One region of the Ancylobacter sp. 3268 genome, then DNA from elsewhere that is predicted to be linked to it. Evidence: predicted binding sites of a transcription regulator. Region 1 holds the regulator's gene; each other region holds the start of a gene.
The links. Region 1 encodes LexA, which represses DNA repair genes until DNA is damaged. Its sites were predicted from a motif close to TGTTCNNNNTGTGTTCNG; they were not measured.
Positions count from the first base shown of each region.

Region 2: J2X65_RS09830 (YifB family Mg chelatase-like AAA ATPase) is a predicted target of LexA. The motif match lies at 2,648-2,665, and genes of this name have one in related genera.
Region 3: J2X65_RS19550 (PA0069 family radical SAM protein) is a predicted target of LexA. The motif match lies at 3,069-3,086, and genes of this name have one in related genera.

Region 1 covers NZ_JAVDUX010000010.1:45,270-51,155, reverse strand. Annotated here, with positions in the region: gene gltX (glutamate--tRNA ligase) at 40-1,476, opposite strand; gene J2X65_RS15015 (ComEC/Rec2 family competence protein) at 1,611-3,962, shown strand; gene lexA (transcriptional repressor LexA) at 4,177-4,899, opposite strand; gene atzF (allophanate hydrolase) at 5,101-5,886, shown strand, end outside.
Region 2 covers NZ_JAVDUX010000005.1:350,854-356,739, forward strand. Annotated here, with positions in the region: gene J2X65_RS09825 (alpha/beta hydrolase) at 1-594, opposite strand, end outside; gene J2X65_RS09830 (YifB family Mg chelatase-like AAA ATPase) at 1,033-2,565, opposite strand; gene J2X65_RS09835 (formate dehydrogenase subunit gamma) at 2,813-3,286, shown strand; gene J2X65_RS09840 (NADH-quinone oxidoreductase subunit NuoF) at 3,283-4,857, shown strand; gene fdhF (formate dehydrogenase subunit alpha) at 4,870-5,886, shown strand, end outside.
Region 3 covers NZ_JAVDUX010000014.1:137,689-143,574, reverse strand. Annotated here, with positions in the region: gene J2X65_RS19570 (alpha/beta hydrolase) at 1-547, shown strand, start outside; gene J2X65_RS19565 (neutral zinc metallopeptidase) at 738-1,634, shown strand; gene moaB (molybdenum cofactor biosynthesis protein B) at 1,740-2,303, shown strand; gene J2X65_RS19555 (glycosyl transferase) at 2,331-2,921, opposite strand; gene J2X65_RS19550 (PA0069 family radical SAM protein) at 3,109-4,386, shown strand; gene J2X65_RS19545 (VOC family protein) at 4,759-5,283, shown strand.

The sequences.
Region 1 (5,886 bases):
TCGATTTCGCACCTGCATCAACACTTCGTCGTAAGCCCTTCAGGCTGCCCGGGGGACGGTGGCCTGATCGGCGATGCGCGCCAGCGACTCGTCGCGTCCCAATACCGCCAGCACATCGAAGATGCCGGGAGAGGTGGTTCGTCCGGTCATGGCGGCCCGCAGCGGCTGGGCGATGGCGCCGAGCTTGACGCCCTTGGCCTCGGCGACGGTGCGCACCGCCGCCTCGGTGCCGGCGGCGGTCCAGTCCGGCGTCGCCGCCAGCGCCTCATGGGCGCTCGCCAGCAGGGCGCGGGCGTCGTCGGTCAGCAGCGCCTTGGCCTTGTCCTCCATGTCGAGCGGACGCTGCTTGACGATGTAGCCGGCGCTGTCGATCAGCTCGACCAGCGTCTTGGCGCGCTCCTTCAGGCCGGGCATGGCGGCGAGCAGCTGTCGGCGGCGCTCGGGGGTGAGCGCGTCGGCGATCGCGGCGCCGTTGGGCAGATGCGGCAGCAGCTGGTCGATGGCGGCCAGCAGCTCGGCGTCCGGCGTCGCCCGCATATAGTGGCCGTTGATGTTCTCCAGCTTGGCGAAGTCGAACCGGGCCGGCGAGCGGCCGACGCGGTCGAGATCGAAATGGGAGATCATCTCCTCGGTGGAGAAGATCTCCTGGTCGCCGTGGCTCCAGCCGAGGCGCACCAGATAATTGCGCAGCGCGGCCGGCAGGTAGCCCATGGCACGATAGGCGTCGACGCCGAGCGCGCCATGGCGCTTGGAAAGCTTGGCGCCGTCCGAGCCGTGGATCAAAGGGATATGCGCCATGGTCGGCACGCCCCAGCCGAGCGCGCGGTAGATCTGCGTCTGGCGGGCGGCATTGGTGAGATGATCGTCGCCGCGGATGATGTGGGTGACGCCCATGTCGTGGTCGTCCACCACCACGGAGAGCATATAGGTCGGCGTGCCGTCCGAGCGCAGCAGCACGAGGTCGTCCAGCTCCTTGTTCTGGAACACCACGCGGCCCTGCACCAGGTCGTCAATCACCGTCTCGCCCTCGGTCGGCGCCTTCAGGCGGATCGCCGGCTTGGCGCCGGCGGGCGCCTCGGCGGGGTCGCGGTCGCGCCAGCGCCCGTCATAGCGCGGCGCGCGGCCTTCCTTGCGGGCGGTCTCGCGCATCTCCTCCAGCTCCGCCGCGGTGGCGTAGCAGGGATAGGCGTGGCCGGCATCGAGCATCTGCTGCACCGCCTCGCGGTGCCGTTCGGCGCGGGCGAACTGGTAGATGGTGTCGCCCGACCAGTCGATGCCGAGCCAGGTGAGCCCGTCGATGATCGCCTCGATGGCCTCCGGCGTGGAGCGCTGGCGGTCGGTGTCCTCGATGCGCAGCAGCATCTTGCCGCCCTTGGCATGCGCATACAGCCAGTTGAACAGCGCGGTGCGGGCGCCGCCAATGTGCAGGAAGCCGGTCGGGGAGGGGGCGAAGCGGGTAATGACGGTGTCGGACATCGGCTTTCCGTGTCGTCGCCGGGCGTTTTGCGCGGGGCGGTAGCGGTCGGGATGCGTGCGTGTACCATAGGAGCGCGAGCGGGGAAAAGCCGCCGTGCGGCCGCCGGCCGCCGGCGCGGGGGAAATGCGGGGGCATGGCGGGCAGGGGCGGAGCGGACGCAAAGTCGCGCGCGGACGCCGGGGCGCGGGCGATCGCCTCGCCGGCGACGGCCGCGGCCGTGCCGCGCGACGCCGTCTCCGGCCGCACGCCTTTCGCCGACGCCTCGTTCTCCCGCGCGGGCCGCAACCCCTATCCGCTGCCGGCCCGGCTCGCCGCCGCTTTGGGGGCGATGCTGGCGCAGGAGGTCGAGGACCGGCGCGCCTCGCTGTTCGTCCCCGTCGGCTTCGCCATCGGCATCGCGCTCTATCTCGGCGCCGCGACCGAACCTTCGCCCTATGCCGGGCCGGTGGCGTTCGCCGTCTTTCTGGGGCTCGCTTTGGCGGCGCGGGCGCGGCCCTTCGCTTTCTATGCGCTGGCGCTGGCGGCGACGCTCGCCGCCGGCTTCGGCGTCGCCAGCCTGCAGGTGCAGCGCATCGCCCATCCGGTGCTGGCGGCGCCACTCGCCGGCGTCGCGGTGAGCGGAAGCGTCGAGCAGGCCGAACTGCGGCCGCGCGGCAGCCGCATCGTGCTGAAGGTGACCGGCTTCGACCGCCCGCCCGAGGTGGCGCCGCAGCGGGTGCGCATCGCGCTGGCCTCCTCCAGCCCGCCGCCGGTCGGGGCGCATGTGAGCGTGCGGGCCGATCTCGCCGCGCCGCCCGGGCCGGCCTATCCCGGTGGGTTCGATTTCGGCCGCGCCGTCTGGTTCGAGGGCATCGGCGCCACCGGCTATGCGGTCGGCAAATGGCGGGAGACGCCGGCACCGGCCGCGCCGGATCTGCGGCTTGCCTTTGCCACTTGGCTGGAGGCGAGCCGGCAGGCGATCGCGGCGCGCATTCGCGCGGTGCTGCCGGGAGAGGCGGGCGGGGTGGCGGTGGCGCTGGTCACCGGCATTCGCGGCCAGGTGCCCGAGCCGCTGGAGGAGGCGATGCGCATTTCCGGCCTGTCGCACATTCTTTCGATCTCCGGCCTGCATATGGCGCTGGTGGCGACGACGGTGTTCTTCCTCGCCCGCGCCTTGCTGGCATTGTGGCCGGGGCTGGCGCTGCGCCGGCCGATCAAGGCCTGGGCGGCGGTTCCGGCGCTGGCCGCCGCCACCTACTATCTGCTGCTGTCAGGCGCCGAGGTGGCGACGCAGCGCTCCTATGTGATGACGCTGCTGGTGCTGTGCGGCGTGATGCTCGGACGGCCGGCGCTCACCCTGCACACACTGGCGCTGGCGGCGCTGATCGTGCTGACGCTCGCGCCCTGGGCGATCCTCGATCCCGGCGCGCAGATGTCCTTCGCCGCTACGCTGGCACTCGTCGTTGCCTATGAGCGCGGCGGCCGTCGCCTTATCGCCGCCGGCGCCGGCCGGGTGCCGTGGTATGCATCCGGCCCGGCGCGCTGGCTGGCGGCGCTGGCGCTCACCTCGCTGGCGGCGGGCCTCGCCACCGCGCCCTATGCCGCCTATCACTTCCAGCGCCTGGCGCCCCTCAGCCTTGTCGCCAATCTTGCGGCGACGCCGCTGGTCAGCTTCGTCATCATGCCGGCCGGGCTGATGGGCACGCTCGCCATGCCCTTCGGCTGGGAGGCGCCGGCGTTCCGGGTGATGGGCTGGGGCATCGATGCCATGAACGCCATCGCCCGCGACGTGGCGGCGCTGCCCGGCGCCGATGGCGGCGTGCGGGCCATGCCGCTCGCCAGCCTGGCGCTGATCACCTTCGCCTTTCTCGCCGCCTGCCTGCTGCGCACCCGGCTCGCTTTGGTGGCGGTGGTCTTTGCGGCGGCGGCCATCTGGCCGCTCGCCGCCGCCCGCCCTCCCGACGTGTTGATCGACGCGCAGGCGCGGACCGTGGCCGTGCGCGGGCCGGACGGGCAGCTCGCGCTGATGGGCGATCGCCGCAAGGGCCTTGCCGAGCGGTTTTCCGCCGAGCAGTGGCTCTCGGCCGAAGGGTTGCGCGGCAAGGGGGCGGGAGCGGCGCCCGCCTCATCGCCGGGGCACGCCGCCCCGGCGGTAGATGCGGCGCAGTCGCCGGCAAGATCGGCGGCGCCGGGAGCGCCGACCGGCCGATGCGATGCACTTGGCTGCGTCCTGCCGGCACGCGACGGGCGGCTCGTCGCCTATCCGCTCGACCGCGCCGCGCTGGCGGATGACTGCCGCCGCGCCGCGCTGGTGCTGACACGCTTTACGGCGCCGGCGGATTGCGCCGCCGAGGTGGTGCAACTCGACCGGGCGGGCGAGGGGGCCGGGACCGCTTTCCTGCTCGAGCCGGACGGCGGCTGGCGCCGCATCGATGCCCGCCCGCCGGATGGCGCGCGCCCCTGGCTCCCGGGATCCTCGAGCTATTTCCGCAAGACTGCGCCGTGATTCTGCGAAAAGAACGGCGCCGAAACAAAGAGCAGGAGCCTTCCCGGTGAACCGGGTTCACCGAAAGCGCTCAAGCGCGAAATCCGCAGGGGTGTCACCGGCCACCCGGTCCCCGCGCCGGGATTCAGGACCATCGATGTGTCGGAAGCATTGCGCCGCCGCCGGCACGGCGCAGCTTCGCCCCGTCAAAACGCTGGTCCGCCGGCGGTGAGGCTCAGTAGCGGCGGAACAAGCCGACCAGCCGCCCCTGGATGCGCACGCGGTCCGGCCCGAAAATGCGGGTTTCATAGGCCGGGTTGGCCGCTTCCAGGGCGATGGAGGCTCCCTTGCGGCGCAGCCGCTTCAGCGTCGCCTCCTCGTCATCGATCAGCGCCACCACGATCGAACCGGTCTCGGCGGTGTCGCCGCGGCGGATCAGCGCCAGGTCGCCATCGAGAATGCCGGCCTCGATCATCGAATCGCCGCGCACCTCCAGCGCGAAATGCTCGCCGCCGCCGAGCATCTCCGCCGGCATGGAAATGGTCTGGCTCGGCGACTGTATGGCGGAGATCGGCGAGCCGGCGGCGATGCGGCCCATGACCGGTACCGGGATCGGCCGCATCGCCTCGTCGTCGCCCGGCGGCGGCGCGGCAGGGCGGGAGCGGCCGAGGCTGCCCTCGATCACGCTCGGTGCGAAGTTGCGGGGCTGGGCGGAAGCCGCCGGCTTCGGCATCGCCTGCACCGTCTCGGGCAGGCGGATCACTTCCAGCGCCCGCGCGCGATTTGGCAGCCGGCGGATGAAGCCGCGCTCCTCCAACGCGGTGATCAGCCGGTGGATGCCGGATTTGGACCGGAGGTCGAGCGCTTCCTTCATCTCCTCGAAAGAGGGCGGTACGCCGCTCTCCTTCAGGCGTTCATTGATGAAGCGGAGCAGTTCGTGTTGCTTGCGGGTGAGCATCAGCGCAGGTCCATCCCCGGCGGGCAGCCAAAATGAAACAAATCACGAACAAACACTATCCGTTCTTTTTGTGTTCCACAATCGGTAAATAAAGCCCTAAGCGGTCGACGCGATGATGGGCTCCCGCTAATGTATGCAATGTCACGGTCATTGCCTAAGTGATACGCAGATTTGGCTTCTTGCTTGATTGGGAGATCCGCATTGCCTGCCACGATCGCCGACATTCTCCATGCGCACCGCTCCGGCCGCTCGACTCCATCGCGCACCGTCGCCGCCTGCCTGGAGCGGATCGAACGGCATGCCGATCCGTCGATCTTCACCGCGCTGTTCGGGCGCGAGGCGCTCGCCGAGCAGGTGGCGGCGCTGGAGGGGCGTGATCCGTCGAGCCTGCCGCTCTATGGCGTGCCGTTCGCGGTGAAGGACAATATCGACGTCGCCGGGCTGCCAACCAGCTGCGCCTGTCCGGATTTCGCCTATGTCGCCGCGCGCGATGCCACCGCCGTCGCGCGCCTGCGGCGGGCCGGCGCCATCGTCATCGGCAAGACCAATCTCGATCAGTTCGCCACCGGCTTGAACGGCACCCGTTCGCCCTATGGCACGCCGCGCAATGCCGTGCGCGCCGATCTGGTGCCGGGCGGCTCGAGCTCGGGCTCGGGCGTGGCGGTGGCGGCGGGGCTGGTGGCCTTCGCGCTCGGTACCGATACCGCCGGTTCGGGGCGCATCCCCGCCGGGCTGAACAACATTGTCGGCATCAAGCCGAGCCTCGGCCTGGTCTCGACGAGCGGTCTGGTGCCGGCCTGCCGCACGCTCGACTGCATTTCGGTGTTCGGCCTCACCGTCGACGACGCCTTCGCCGCGCTCCGGGTCATGGCCGGGCCGGACGAGGCCGATCCGTTCTCGCGGCCGCTGCCGCTCGGCACGCCGGGCGCCTTCCCGGTGGCGCCGCGCATCGCCGTGCCGCGGCCGGAGGACCGGGTGTTCTTCGGC
Region 2 (5,886 bases), on a different contig from region 1:
GTCGAGGCGGAGGTCGGCATTGATGCTGGTGGCGATGAGCGGCCGCAGATCGAACACGCCGGAAATCGGCAGCACGCCCTGGAAGGGGGCCGCCGGCAGGCCGTGCGCGGTCCAGTCGACGGTCGCCAGGTCGGCGGCGAGATAGCCGCCGGCCGAATGGCCGGCCACCACGATGCGGGCGCGTTCGGCCGGCGTCAGCACCTCGCGGTAGAGATGGGCGAAGGCGGTCCGCACGGCGGGGGCGATGGCGGAAAAGGCGGCCTGCGGGCACAGCGGGTAGCTGGGCAGCGCCACCGAATAGCCGACGGCGAGGAAGGGCGCGGCGATCCAGGAAAATTCATCCTTCGACCGCGCCCGCCAGAAGCCGCCATGGATAAAGACGAGGGTGCCGCGCGGCGCGGTGGCGCGGAACAGGTCGAGCCGTTCGCGCGGATGCGCGTCATAGGCGAGGTCGGCCAGCGGCGGATGGTGCCGGCGCGCGGCTTCGGCGCGTTCCTGCCACCTGCCGGTGATCGCCTTCATGTCCGGCACGGTGAGCGCCAGATTGTACTGGCGTTCGCTGTAGTCATCGATGGCGGCGGCCGGCAGGGTCATGGACACATCCTTCGGACGAGGCGACACGGGAGCGATGCCCGCAGAGCCCCCAGGATCGCCGCCAGGGCGAGAGGCGGCGGCCGGTTCGGCCAGACGGGTATCGCGGGCGAGATTTGCGGACGCCCCTGCATAAAAGGCTCCACGGTTTCGTTCAAATCGACTGGCGGGTCTCGATCTCGACGGTGAGCCACCGAGCGCCGGATCGCAAAGCCCGGCGGCAGGGAAAGCGTTGGCTCGTTGAGGCACCGACCGCGCCCCGCTGCCGATCGGGGGCGTCGGCGCCATTGCGTGCAGGCACCGGGCATAGATGGTTTGGAACCGGAAACCGGACCCCGACGCCATGCCCGACACGGCCCGCGGCCGATTGCTGGACCTTGGCAGGCCTGCCTGCGGCACGGTCGATCCCCGACGCCTTTGTTGCCGGCGGCGCTTGCGGGGCTATGCGGCGGCGGTGGTCCGGTCGGCGCCGACGCGATAGGCCAGGGCTTCGGCGATATGGGCACGTCCAACCGTTTCGGCCCCGGAAAGATCGGCGAGGGTACGCGCCACCCTCAGCACGCGGTGATAGCCGCGCGCCGACAGCCGCATGATGCGCGCCGCATCGGTGAGCAGCGCGGCGCCGTGGCTGTCGGGCGAGGCGATCTCCTCCAATATCGGGCCGGAGGCCTGGGCGTTGGTGGCGAGGTCCGGCCGGCCGAGGGCGGCGAAACGCTCGGCCTGCGCCGCCCGCGCCGCCGCCACCCGCCGGGCGACGCTGACGCTCGATTCGGTCGGCGCCGAGCGCACCAGATCCACCGCCGATACCGCCGGCACGTCGAGATGCAAATCGATGCGGTCGAGGAAGGGGCCCGACAGCCGCGCCTGATAGTCCGCCGCGCAGCGCGGCCCGCGTCGGCAGGTGAAGCCGGGCTCGCCGGCCCGGCCGCAGCGGCAGGGGTTCATCGCCGCCACCAGCTGGAACCGGGCCGGATAGGTGACGCGGTGGTTGGCGCGGGCGATGAAGGCGTCGCCGGTCTCCAAAGGCTGGCGCAGCGCGTCGAGCACCGAGGGCTGGAACTCCGGCAGCTCATCGAGGAACAGCACGCCATTATGCGCGAGCGACACCTCGCCGGGCCGGGCGCGGTTGCCGCCGCCGACCATCGCCGCCATCGAGGCGGAATGGTGCGGCGCGCGGAACGGCCGCCGGTCGGTGAGCGCGCCCGATTGCAGCGTGCCGGCCACCGAGGCGATCATCGAGACCTCCAGCAGCTCCACAGGCGACAGCGGCGGCAGGATCGAGGGCAGGCGCTGCGCCAGCATCGACTTGCCGGCGCCGGGCGGGCCGCAGAACAAAAGGTTGTGGCTGCCGGCGGCGGCCACTTCCAATGCCCGCCGGGCTGTCTCCTGTCCGCGCACGTCCGAGAGGTCCGGCAGCGCGGCACCGGCGGCGTCCAGCCGCGGCTCCGGCCGGGTCAGCCGCTGCCGGCCGGCGAGATGGCCGGCCAGCTGGATGAGCGAGGAGGGCGCCAGCACCGGCATGTCCGGGCTGGCCCAGGCGGCCTCTTGGCCGCATTCCGCCGGGCAGATGAGGCCGTGGCCGCGGGCATTGGCGCCGATCGCCGCCGGCAGCACCCCGGCCACCGCGGCGATGCGGCCGTCGAGCGCCAGCTCGCCGACCACGGTGAAGCCTTCCAGCGCCTCGGCGGGAACCGCCCCGATCGCCGCCATCAGGCCGAGCGCGATCGGCAGATCGTAATGGCTGCCCTCCTTGGGCAGATCGGCGGGGGCGAGATTGACGGTGATGCGCTTGGGCGGCAGGGCAAGCCCGGAGGCGATGAGCGCCGCGCGCACCCGCTCCTTCGCCTCGGTCACCGCCTTGTCGGCGAGGCCGACCAGATTGAACGCCGGCAGGCCGGGGCTGACCTGGACCTGCACGTCGACCGGGCGCGCCTCGATGCCCTCGAACGCCACCGTTGCCACCCGCTGGACCATGGTCCCCCGATCACGTCTTCGCGCGCCGCGCCGCGCCATCCCGCCCCGAAACCTCAACTCTAAAGGGCGAAAACCCCGCGTCAAGAACATTAAGGGAACGGAAAAGGCGAATTCGCTCGCTGCCGGACCGGTGCCGTGCGCGTTCGATAGAACCTTTCTATCAAGAGACGGAACGCCGGAATTGATTTCCGTCAAGTCAGGGCCGATGTTCTCCATTGGAAAACTTTAAAAGAAGGTCCGGGAGAAGATGCCGCATTACGAGCCATGGAGCGAAGAGCGGGCGCAGGCCGTGATCGGCGAGTTCGCTCATCTCGAGGGCCCGCTCATGCCGATGCTCCACGCGGTGCAGGAAACGTTCGGCTATGTGCCGGATGCGGTGGTGCCGATGCTTGCCGAACGCCTGAATGTCTCGCGCGCCGAAGTCCACGGCGTGGTGACCTTCTATCATGATTTCCGGCACGAGCCCGCCGGCCAGCACGTGCTGAAGCTGTGCCGCGCCGAGGCCTGCCAGGCCGCCGGCGGCGATGCGCTGGCCGCCCATGCCGAGCACAAGCTTGGCTGCAAGCTCGGCGAGACCACCGCCGATGGCCGCGTCACCGTCGAGCCGATCTACTGCCTCGGCCTGTGCGCCACCGCGCCTTCCGCCATGCTCGACGGCCGCATCGTCGCCCGTCTCAACGAGCGTCGCCTCGACGCGCTGATCTCGGAGGCGCAGTCGTGAGCACGAATCCCGTAAGCATCCGCATCTACGTTCCCAAGGACGCCTGCGCCATCGCCTGCGGCGCCGACGAGGTGGTCCAGGCCATCGAGGCCGCGGCCCTCGCCCGCAGTCAGCCGGTCGAGATCATCCGCACCGGCTCGCGCGGCATGCTGTGGCTGGAGCCGCTGGTCGAAGTGGCGACCCCGGAAGGCCGCATCGCCTATGGCCCGGTGGAGGAAGGCGACGTCGAGGCGCTGTTCGCGGCCGGCTTCCTCACGGGGGCCACGCATGCGCTGCGCATCGGCAAGCCGGAGGAACACCCCTTCCTGGCGAAGCAGACCCGGCTCACCTTCGCCCGCTGCGGCATCATCGACCCGGCCTCCTATGCCGACTACGTCGCCCATGGCGGTTACAAGGGTCTCGAGCGCGCGCTGGCGCTCGGCCCGGCGGAGATCATCGAGGAAGTCAAGAAATCCGGCCTGCGCGGCCGCGGCGGCGCCGGCTTCCCCACCGCCATCAAGTGGAAGACCGTGGCCGACGCCAAGGACGACCGCAAATACATCGTCTGCAACGCCGACGAAGGCGACTCGGGCACCTTCGCCGACCGCATGATCATGGAAGGCGACCCTTTCCAGCTGATCGAGGGCATGACCATTGCCGGCATCGCGGTGGGCGCCACCAAGGGATACGTCTATACCCGCTCGGAATATCCGCACGCCATCTGGGCGATGGAGAAGGCGATCGAGGCGGCGCGCGCCCACGGCATGCTCGGCGTCAACATTGCCGGCTCGCCGCACAGCTTCGACATGGAAGTGCGCATGGGCGCCGGCGCCTATGTCTGCGGCGAGGAGACCGCGCTGCTCGACAGCCTCGAGGGCGGCCGCGGCACGGTGCGCGCCAAGCCGCCGCTGCCGGCGCATAAGGGCCTGTTCCAGAAGCCGACCGTGATCAACAACGTGCTGTCGCTGGTGGCGGTGCCGCATATCCTGGCCGACGGCGCGCAGAAATACGCCGATTTCGGCATGGGACGCTCGCGCGGCACCATGCCGGTGCAGATCGCCGGCAATGTGAAGTTCGGCGGCCTGTTCGAGACCGCCTTCGGCATCACCCTCGGCGAGCTGATCAACGATATCGGCGGCGGCACGGCGTCCGGCCGCCCGGTGAAGGCGGCGCAGGTGGGCGGCCCGCTCGGTGCCTATGTGCCGACCTGGCAGTTCGACCTGCCCTTCGACTACGAGGCCTTCGCGGCCAAGGACGCGCTGATCGGCCATGGCGGCATCGTGGTGTTCGACGACACCGCCGACATGGTGAAGATGGCGCGCTTCGCCATGGAGTTCTGTTCGGTGGAGAGCTGCGGCAAGTGCACGCCCTGCCGCATCGGCTCCACCCGCGGCGTCGAGGTCATCGACCGCATCGTCGCCGGCGAGCGGCGCGAGAAGAACCTCGAAGTGCTGAAGGACCTCTGCCAGACCATGAAGCTCGGCTCGCTCTGCGCGCTGGGCGGGTTCACACCCTATCCGGTGCTGAGCGCCCTCACCCATTTCCCCGAAGAATTCGGCGACACGCCCCGTCGCCTCGAAGCCGCTGAATGAGGAGGACACGCCATGTCTCTCGTCCATGAGATCGACTACGGTACGCCCGCCCCCAAGACCGACAAGATGGTGACGCTCACCATCGACGGCGTCGAGGTCACGGTCGCGGAAGGCACGTCCATCATGCGCGCGGCGATGGAGATGGGGACGCAGATCCCCAAGCTCTGCGCCACCGACATGCTGGACGCCTTCGGCTCCTGCCGCCTCTGCCTGATCGAGATCGAGGGCCGCAACGGCACCCCGGCCTCATGCACGACGCCGGTGGCGCCGGGCATCAAGGTGCACACCCAGACGCCGCGCCTCGCGCAGCTGCGCAAGGGGGTGATGGAGCTCTACATCTCCGACCACCCGCTGGACTGCCTCACCTGCGCCGCCAATGGCGACTGCGAGCTGCAGGACATGGCCGGCGCGGTCGGCCTGCGCGAGGTGCGCTACGGCATGGAGGGCGCCAATCATTTCGCCCCCACTTCCGAGCTCGTCATGCCCAAGGACGAGTCGAACCCCTATTTCACCTACGACCCGGCCAAGTGCATCGTCTGCAATCGCTGCGTGCGCGCCTGCGAGGAAGTGCAGGGCACCTTCGCGCTGACCATCTCCGGCCGCGGCTTCGACAGTCGCGTGTCGCCGGGCCAGTCGGAAGCCTTCCTCACCTCGGAATGCGTGTCCTGCGGCGCCTGCGTGCAGGCCTGTCCGACCGCCACCCTTTCCGAGAAGCGGCTGATCGAGATCGGCACGCCCGAGCATTCCGTCGTCACCACCTGCGCCTATTGCGGCGTCGGATGCACCTTCAAGGCGGAGATGCGCGGCCAGGAAGTGGTGCGCATGGTGCCGTGGAAGGAAGGCAAGGCCAATCGCGGCCATAGCTGCGTCAAGGGCCGCTTCGCCTGGGGCTACGCGATGCACAAGGATCGCGTGCTCAACCCGATGATCCGCGCCAAGGTCACCGACCCGTGGCGGGAAGTGTCGTGGGACGAGGCGATCGCCCACACCGCCTCCGAGCTGAAGCGCATCCAGGAGACCTATGGCCGC
Region 3 (5,886 bases), on a different contig from region 1:
CGGCGGCAATGAGGAGGACCTGCTCGGCCTCGGCGAGCGCGTGGCGCCGGGTTCGGCGCTGATCTCGCCGCGCGGCAAGGTGGCGGAGGGCGGCGCGAACCGCTTCTTCCGCCGCTTCGCCGAGGGGGTGTTCGACGAAGACGATCTCATCGCGCGCACCCACGAGCTTGCCGATTTCGTCGCGGCGATCCGCGCGCGGGAAGGAGTTCCGGCGCCGGTGGCGCTGGGCTTCTCAAACGGCGCCAACATCGCCGCGGCGATGCTGCTGCTGCGCCCGGAAGTGCTGGCCGGCGCGGTATTGCTGCGGGCGATGGCACCGTTCCGCAACCCGCCGCAGGCGGCGATCTCCGGCACGCCGGTATTGCTGCTCTCCGGCGACATGGACCCGATCGTGCCGGCGGAGAACGCCGCCCGCCTCGCGGCGACGCTGACGGGCGCCGGCGCCGAGGTGACGCATCAGGTGCTGCCGACCGGCCACGGCCTGTCCTCGCCGGACCTCAGCCTGACGCACCGGTTCCTTGCCGGCCTCGGCACGCCGGTCGGGTGAGTCCGGCCTTCCCGCCTCCCGCGGGCGGGGCCGGCTGTCGCCATGCATGAACAGGACCGCCGCGGCACCATGGAACCGGCGGCGGTCCTGCGCATTGCCGGACAGGTGCGGCTGGATCGGCGCCGCTCCCCCTACTATGGTCCGGCTTCGGATCGTGACGGCCGGCGGGTGACAGGTTCAGGAGGCGACCATGCGGTGGGAAGATTTCCGGCGCAGCGACAATGTCGAGGACCGGCGAGGCCAGGGCGGCGGTTTCGGCGGCGGCCGCTTGCCCGGCGGGCGCGGCGGGCTCGGCATTGGCGGGCTGATCATCGTCGGCCTCATCGCCTGGGCCACCGGCATCAACCCCGCGGTGCTGATCGGCGGCGCCGAGATCCTGATGGGCGGCGGCAACGGCCAGTCCCAGCAGCAACAGACGCAGAGCGCGCCGCGCCGCGCGCCGGACGACCAGCTCGGCCAGTTCGCGAGCGCCGTGCTCGCCCAGACCGAGGACGTCTGGACCGAGATCTTCAAACAGCAGGGCAAGACCTATCGCGACCCCGGCATGGTGCTGTTTTCCGGCGTCACCCGCTCGGCCTGCGGCACGGCGCAGTCGGCGATGGGGCCGTTCTATTGCCCCAACGACCAGAAGGTCTATCTCGACCTTTCCTTCTTCCAGGAGATGAAGACCCGCTTCCGCGCCTCCGGCGACTTCGCCGCCGCCTATGTCATCGCCCACGAGGTCGGCCACCATGTCGAGAACCAGATCGGCCTGCTCGCCAAGGTGCAGGAGCGCCAGCGCCAGGCGTCGCGCGCCGAGGCCAACCAGCTTTCCGTGCGCGTCGAGCTGATGGCCGACTGCCTCGCCGGGGTGTGGGCCAATCATGCCGACCAGCGCTTCAAGATCCTCGAGGACGGCGATATCGAGGAGGCGCTGAATGCCGCCTCGGCGATCGGCGACGATCGTCTGCAGAAGCAGTCGCAGGGCTATGCGGTGCCGGACAGCTTCACCCACGGCACCTCGGCGCAGCGGGTGAGCTGGTTCAAGCGCGGGTTGCAATCGGGCTCGCTGCAGCAGTGCAACACCTTCGGCAGCGGCAATATATGAGGACTAGGCGGCGGAGCCGCCGCTCGGCCGGCGCCCGCCGGGGTCTCGCAACACGCCGGCGGCGACCACATATGCGGCTTCCGCACGTTTTCGAGGCCGTTGCCCATGTCGCTTCCGCAGACCCCCGCCGCCGAGCGTCCCTTCGTGCCGCTGGCCATCGCGGTGCTGACCGTCTCCGACACCCGCACCCGCGCCGATGACCGCTCCGGCGATACGCTGGCGGCGCGCATCGAGGCCGCCGGCCACCGCCTCGCCGACCGCGCCATCGTGCCGGATGATGTCGAGGCGATCCGCGCCCGCGTCGGCGGCTGGATCGCCGATGCCGGCATCGACGTCGTCATCACCACCGGCGGCACCGGCTTCACCGGCCGCGACGTGACGCCGGAGGCGGTGGAGCCGCTATTCGAGAAGCGCATGGAGGGCTTCTCCACCGTGTTCCACATGGTGTCGTTCGCCAAGATCGGCACCTCGACGCTGCAGAGCCGGGCGACGGCGGGCGTGGCCAACGCCACCTACATCTTCTGCCTGCCCGGTTCGCCGGGGGCTTGCCGCGACGGCTGGGACGAGATCCTGGCCAAGCAGCTCGATATTCGCCACCGGCCGTGCAATTTCGTCGAGATACTGCCCCGGCTCGACGAGCACCTGAAGCGCGACAAGGCGAAAAGCTGAACGGCCGGCCGATGCGGGCCGGCGGGATCATGCCGCCGGCAGCAGCATGTGCGAGCGCAGCAGCACCATGCGGCCGCGGCCGATGCGCCCGACCAGCCGCTGCGGCGCCCGCTCGCCGCCCTCATGGCCGCCGAGCCGCTGATAGAGCCGCTGGTGGATCAGCAGCCCCTGTTCCGGCCGGGCGCGGCCGGTGGTGACCTGCCACAGGACGGTTGCCGTTTCCTTGAACCGGGTGCCGAGGCCGAAGCCATCGAGGGCGGGGCGGAAACTCGCGGCGCGTTTCTCGGCGCCGCCGGTGCGCTCCGCCTGGTCGATGAAGCTGCGGACCTCGCGCGTCCAGCCTTCCTGCAGCAGCCCGGCGGGTTCGAGGAACATCAGCCACGGCCCCCGCGCCGCCTGTGCCCCCAGCCGCAGCCGCTCGCCCCGATCGGACGGGCCGGCGAGATATTCGCAGCCGGCCGCATCGGCGACCTCGGCGATCTCGCCGGAAGATCCGGCCGCGCCGTCGACCAGCAGCACCTCGCGCACCAGCCCCGCCGCCGCGCCGGGAACCAGCGCCGCCAGAGTGGGTATTAGCAAATTGCCCGACTCGCGTGTCGGAATCACCACCGAGATCACGCGGCCCGTCCATCCCCGTCTTGCGCCGAACCTGCCGGCGACTGTCGCAAATCCCCGAGCGGCCTTGGCGGCAGCCCCCGCAAATCCTTGGGTTGCCTATAACACAAGGCTGGACAGGTGAAGCGGGATGCCAGGCGAATTCTGATATGTTCTTGATATGTTCTCATGGTTGCGCTAGCTTGGCGCCATGGAACGCCGCATCGCCCCCTCTGCCGATCCCGCTGCCGCCCTGCGGCCGCCGCCCGTCCGGCCCCCCGCCAAGCATCTCGGGCGGCTGGCGGAGGAGCGCCGCGCCCGTCGTGTGGCGGAAGAGGCGGCCGCGGCGCGCGATCCCGCCGCCGTCGCCGATCTCGATCTGCCGGCCGAGGGCGCAGGCGCCATCCCGGCGGTGGAGGCCGAGCGGCGGCGCGGCCGTGGCGCGCTCTCCAATGCCGCCGGCCGTTTCGAGCCGCATGCGCGCGAGGCTTTCGACGATGGCTGGCAGAGCCTCGATGATCTGCCCGTCTTCAAGACCACGGTGACGGTGGAACGCGCGCGCACCATCATCACCCGCAACGATTCTCCCGATGTCGGCTTCGATCGCTCGATCAATCCCTATCGCGGCTGCGAGCATGGCTGCGTCTATTGCTTCGCGCGGCCGACCCACGCCTATCAGGGCTATTCCGCCGGTCTCGATTTCGAGACAAAGCTGTTCGCCAAGCCGGATGCGCCGGAACTGCTGGCCAAGGAATTGTCCAAGCCGGGCTATGAGCCGCGCACCATCGCGCTCGGCATCAACACCGACAGCTACCAGCCGATCGAGAAGGAATGGCGGCTGACGCGGCGCATTCTGGAGGTGCTGAGCGATTTCGGCCATCCGGTCGGCATCGTCACCAAATCGGCGCTGGTCCTGCGCGACCTCGACATTCTCGCGCCGATGGCCGAGCGGGGGCTGGTCAAGGTGGCACTTTCGATCACCTCGCTCGACCACAAGCTGGCGCGGGTGATGGAGCCGCGCGCGGCCACACCGCAGCGGCGCATCGAGGCGATCCGCCGGCTCTCCGAGGCGGGGGTGCCGACGGCGGTGCTGGTGGCGCCGGTGATTCCGGCGGTCAACGATGCCGAGATCGAGCGCATCCTTGACGCCGCCGTCGCCGCCGGGGCCGGGGAGGCCGGCTATGTGATGCTGCGCCTGCCGCTGGAAATCCGCGACCTGTTCAAGGAATGGCTGCTGGCGAATTTTCCCGATCGCTACCGCCACGTGCTGTCGCTGGTGAAGGAACTGCATGGCGGCAAGGAATATGACGCCGCCTTCGGCCAGCGCATGACCGGCTCCGGCCCCTATGCCTGGACGGTGGCGCGCCGCTTCGAGCTCGCCACCCAGCGCCTGGAATTGAACCGGCGCAGCGTGCGGCTCACCACGCGGCACTTCCGCCGCCGGCCGCAGAAGGGGGAGCAATTGTCGCTCTTCGGCGAGACGGGATGACGCCGCGCCTGCCGCGGCGAACGCAGTCGGTCGTCGCTGCCGCGGCGCGGCGGCCGGACCATGGCGCGACCACGGCGCGGACCACGTCGCGACCGGGCCGGACGGAGGATATCGGCCTTGCCGGGGCGGCGGCCGTCGCAACCTACCGGCAGGCCAGTCGCCGGAGCGGAAGGGCTGGCATGCTGCCATCGGCTGACATGGCGGGGCGCAGTCTTGCTTGGGATCGACGTTGCCCGGAGCGGTCTCGCTGCCGGTGGCGGACATGACAACTGGCATGACGACGATGCCGCCTTGCCGTCTTCTCCGCGCTGGAGGGGCGGAACAGCGGCAGGGTGGCAGATGGCGCGGCGGCGGAACGAAAGGGAGGGGAAGATGTCTATGGGTAGGATGGATCGGGCCGCGGCCGCGAGGCGCGGAGCGGTGGCGGAGGTCGAGGCGAGCCGGTCGCCGCTCTCCCTCTCATTGGTGACGCTGGGTGTTTCGGATCTCGCCGTGTCGGCGGCGTTCTATGCGGCGCTCGGCATGGTGCGGCGGGATCGCGCGACGACGGGGGTGGTCTTCTTCCAGGCGGATGGACGGCGACAGCCCGGCGCGGGAGGCGTGGTGCTGGCGTTGTATCCGCGCCACGAACTCGCCGCCGATGCCGGGGTGATCCCCGGCCGTCCCGGCAGCTTTGGCGGCATCGCGCTCGCCTGCAACCGGTCGAGCCGCGAGGAGGTCGACGCGACGCTGGCCCGCGCGATGGCGGCCGGCGGCCGGCCGCTGCGCCCGGCGCAGGAGACGTTCTGGGGCGGCTATTCCGGATATGTCGCCGATCCCGACGGCTATCCATGGGAGATCGCCCATAATCCCGGCTTCCCGCTCGACGCCGAAGGCCGGGTGATATTGCCGGACTGACGGCGCCGGCAGATCGACCGGTGCCGACCTGTCGGCACCCCCTTGTCCGAGGCTCCGTCCGGCCGGCCATGTCTGGGAGACGGGTTGGTGCTTCCGGCCGTCATCTCGATGGCCGCATCTGATGAGGGTGGCCGGCGGCGCAGCTGCCGCCGGATCGGCAGCGGACACGGATCGGCGTCCCTTGCGTGCCGATACGCTGCGGCCGGCACCGTCCCAACCCGTGACGTCGGCGTGGGGAGCGCGGCCGCTGCGGGCGATGGCGGCCGGCCTCGGCCGGTCGCGGTGCGATGTCGGCGCGGCGATGAGGTGGGCGAAGGAGATACGCCCCCCGTAGGGCATGGGAGCCTCCGTCGCCATGGTTTGGAGGGACCCTCGTGGCGGCAGGATCAACGCCGAACCGCGATACCGCCCGCGCCGTCGGCGGTCTGGGGGACAGAGCCTCGCCGGAAAAGGCCGATTGGCCGCAAGTGCAAGGCCGTGGGGCGCGCCTCACCCCGTCTCGGATCGTCGCTGCCGAGGCTTCAATCGGGCTCTCAAGCGAATGAGCCGGCTGGTCATGCGGGCGGCGCGGCGGGATCGACCTTTGCTTCGCGCACCGGGAAT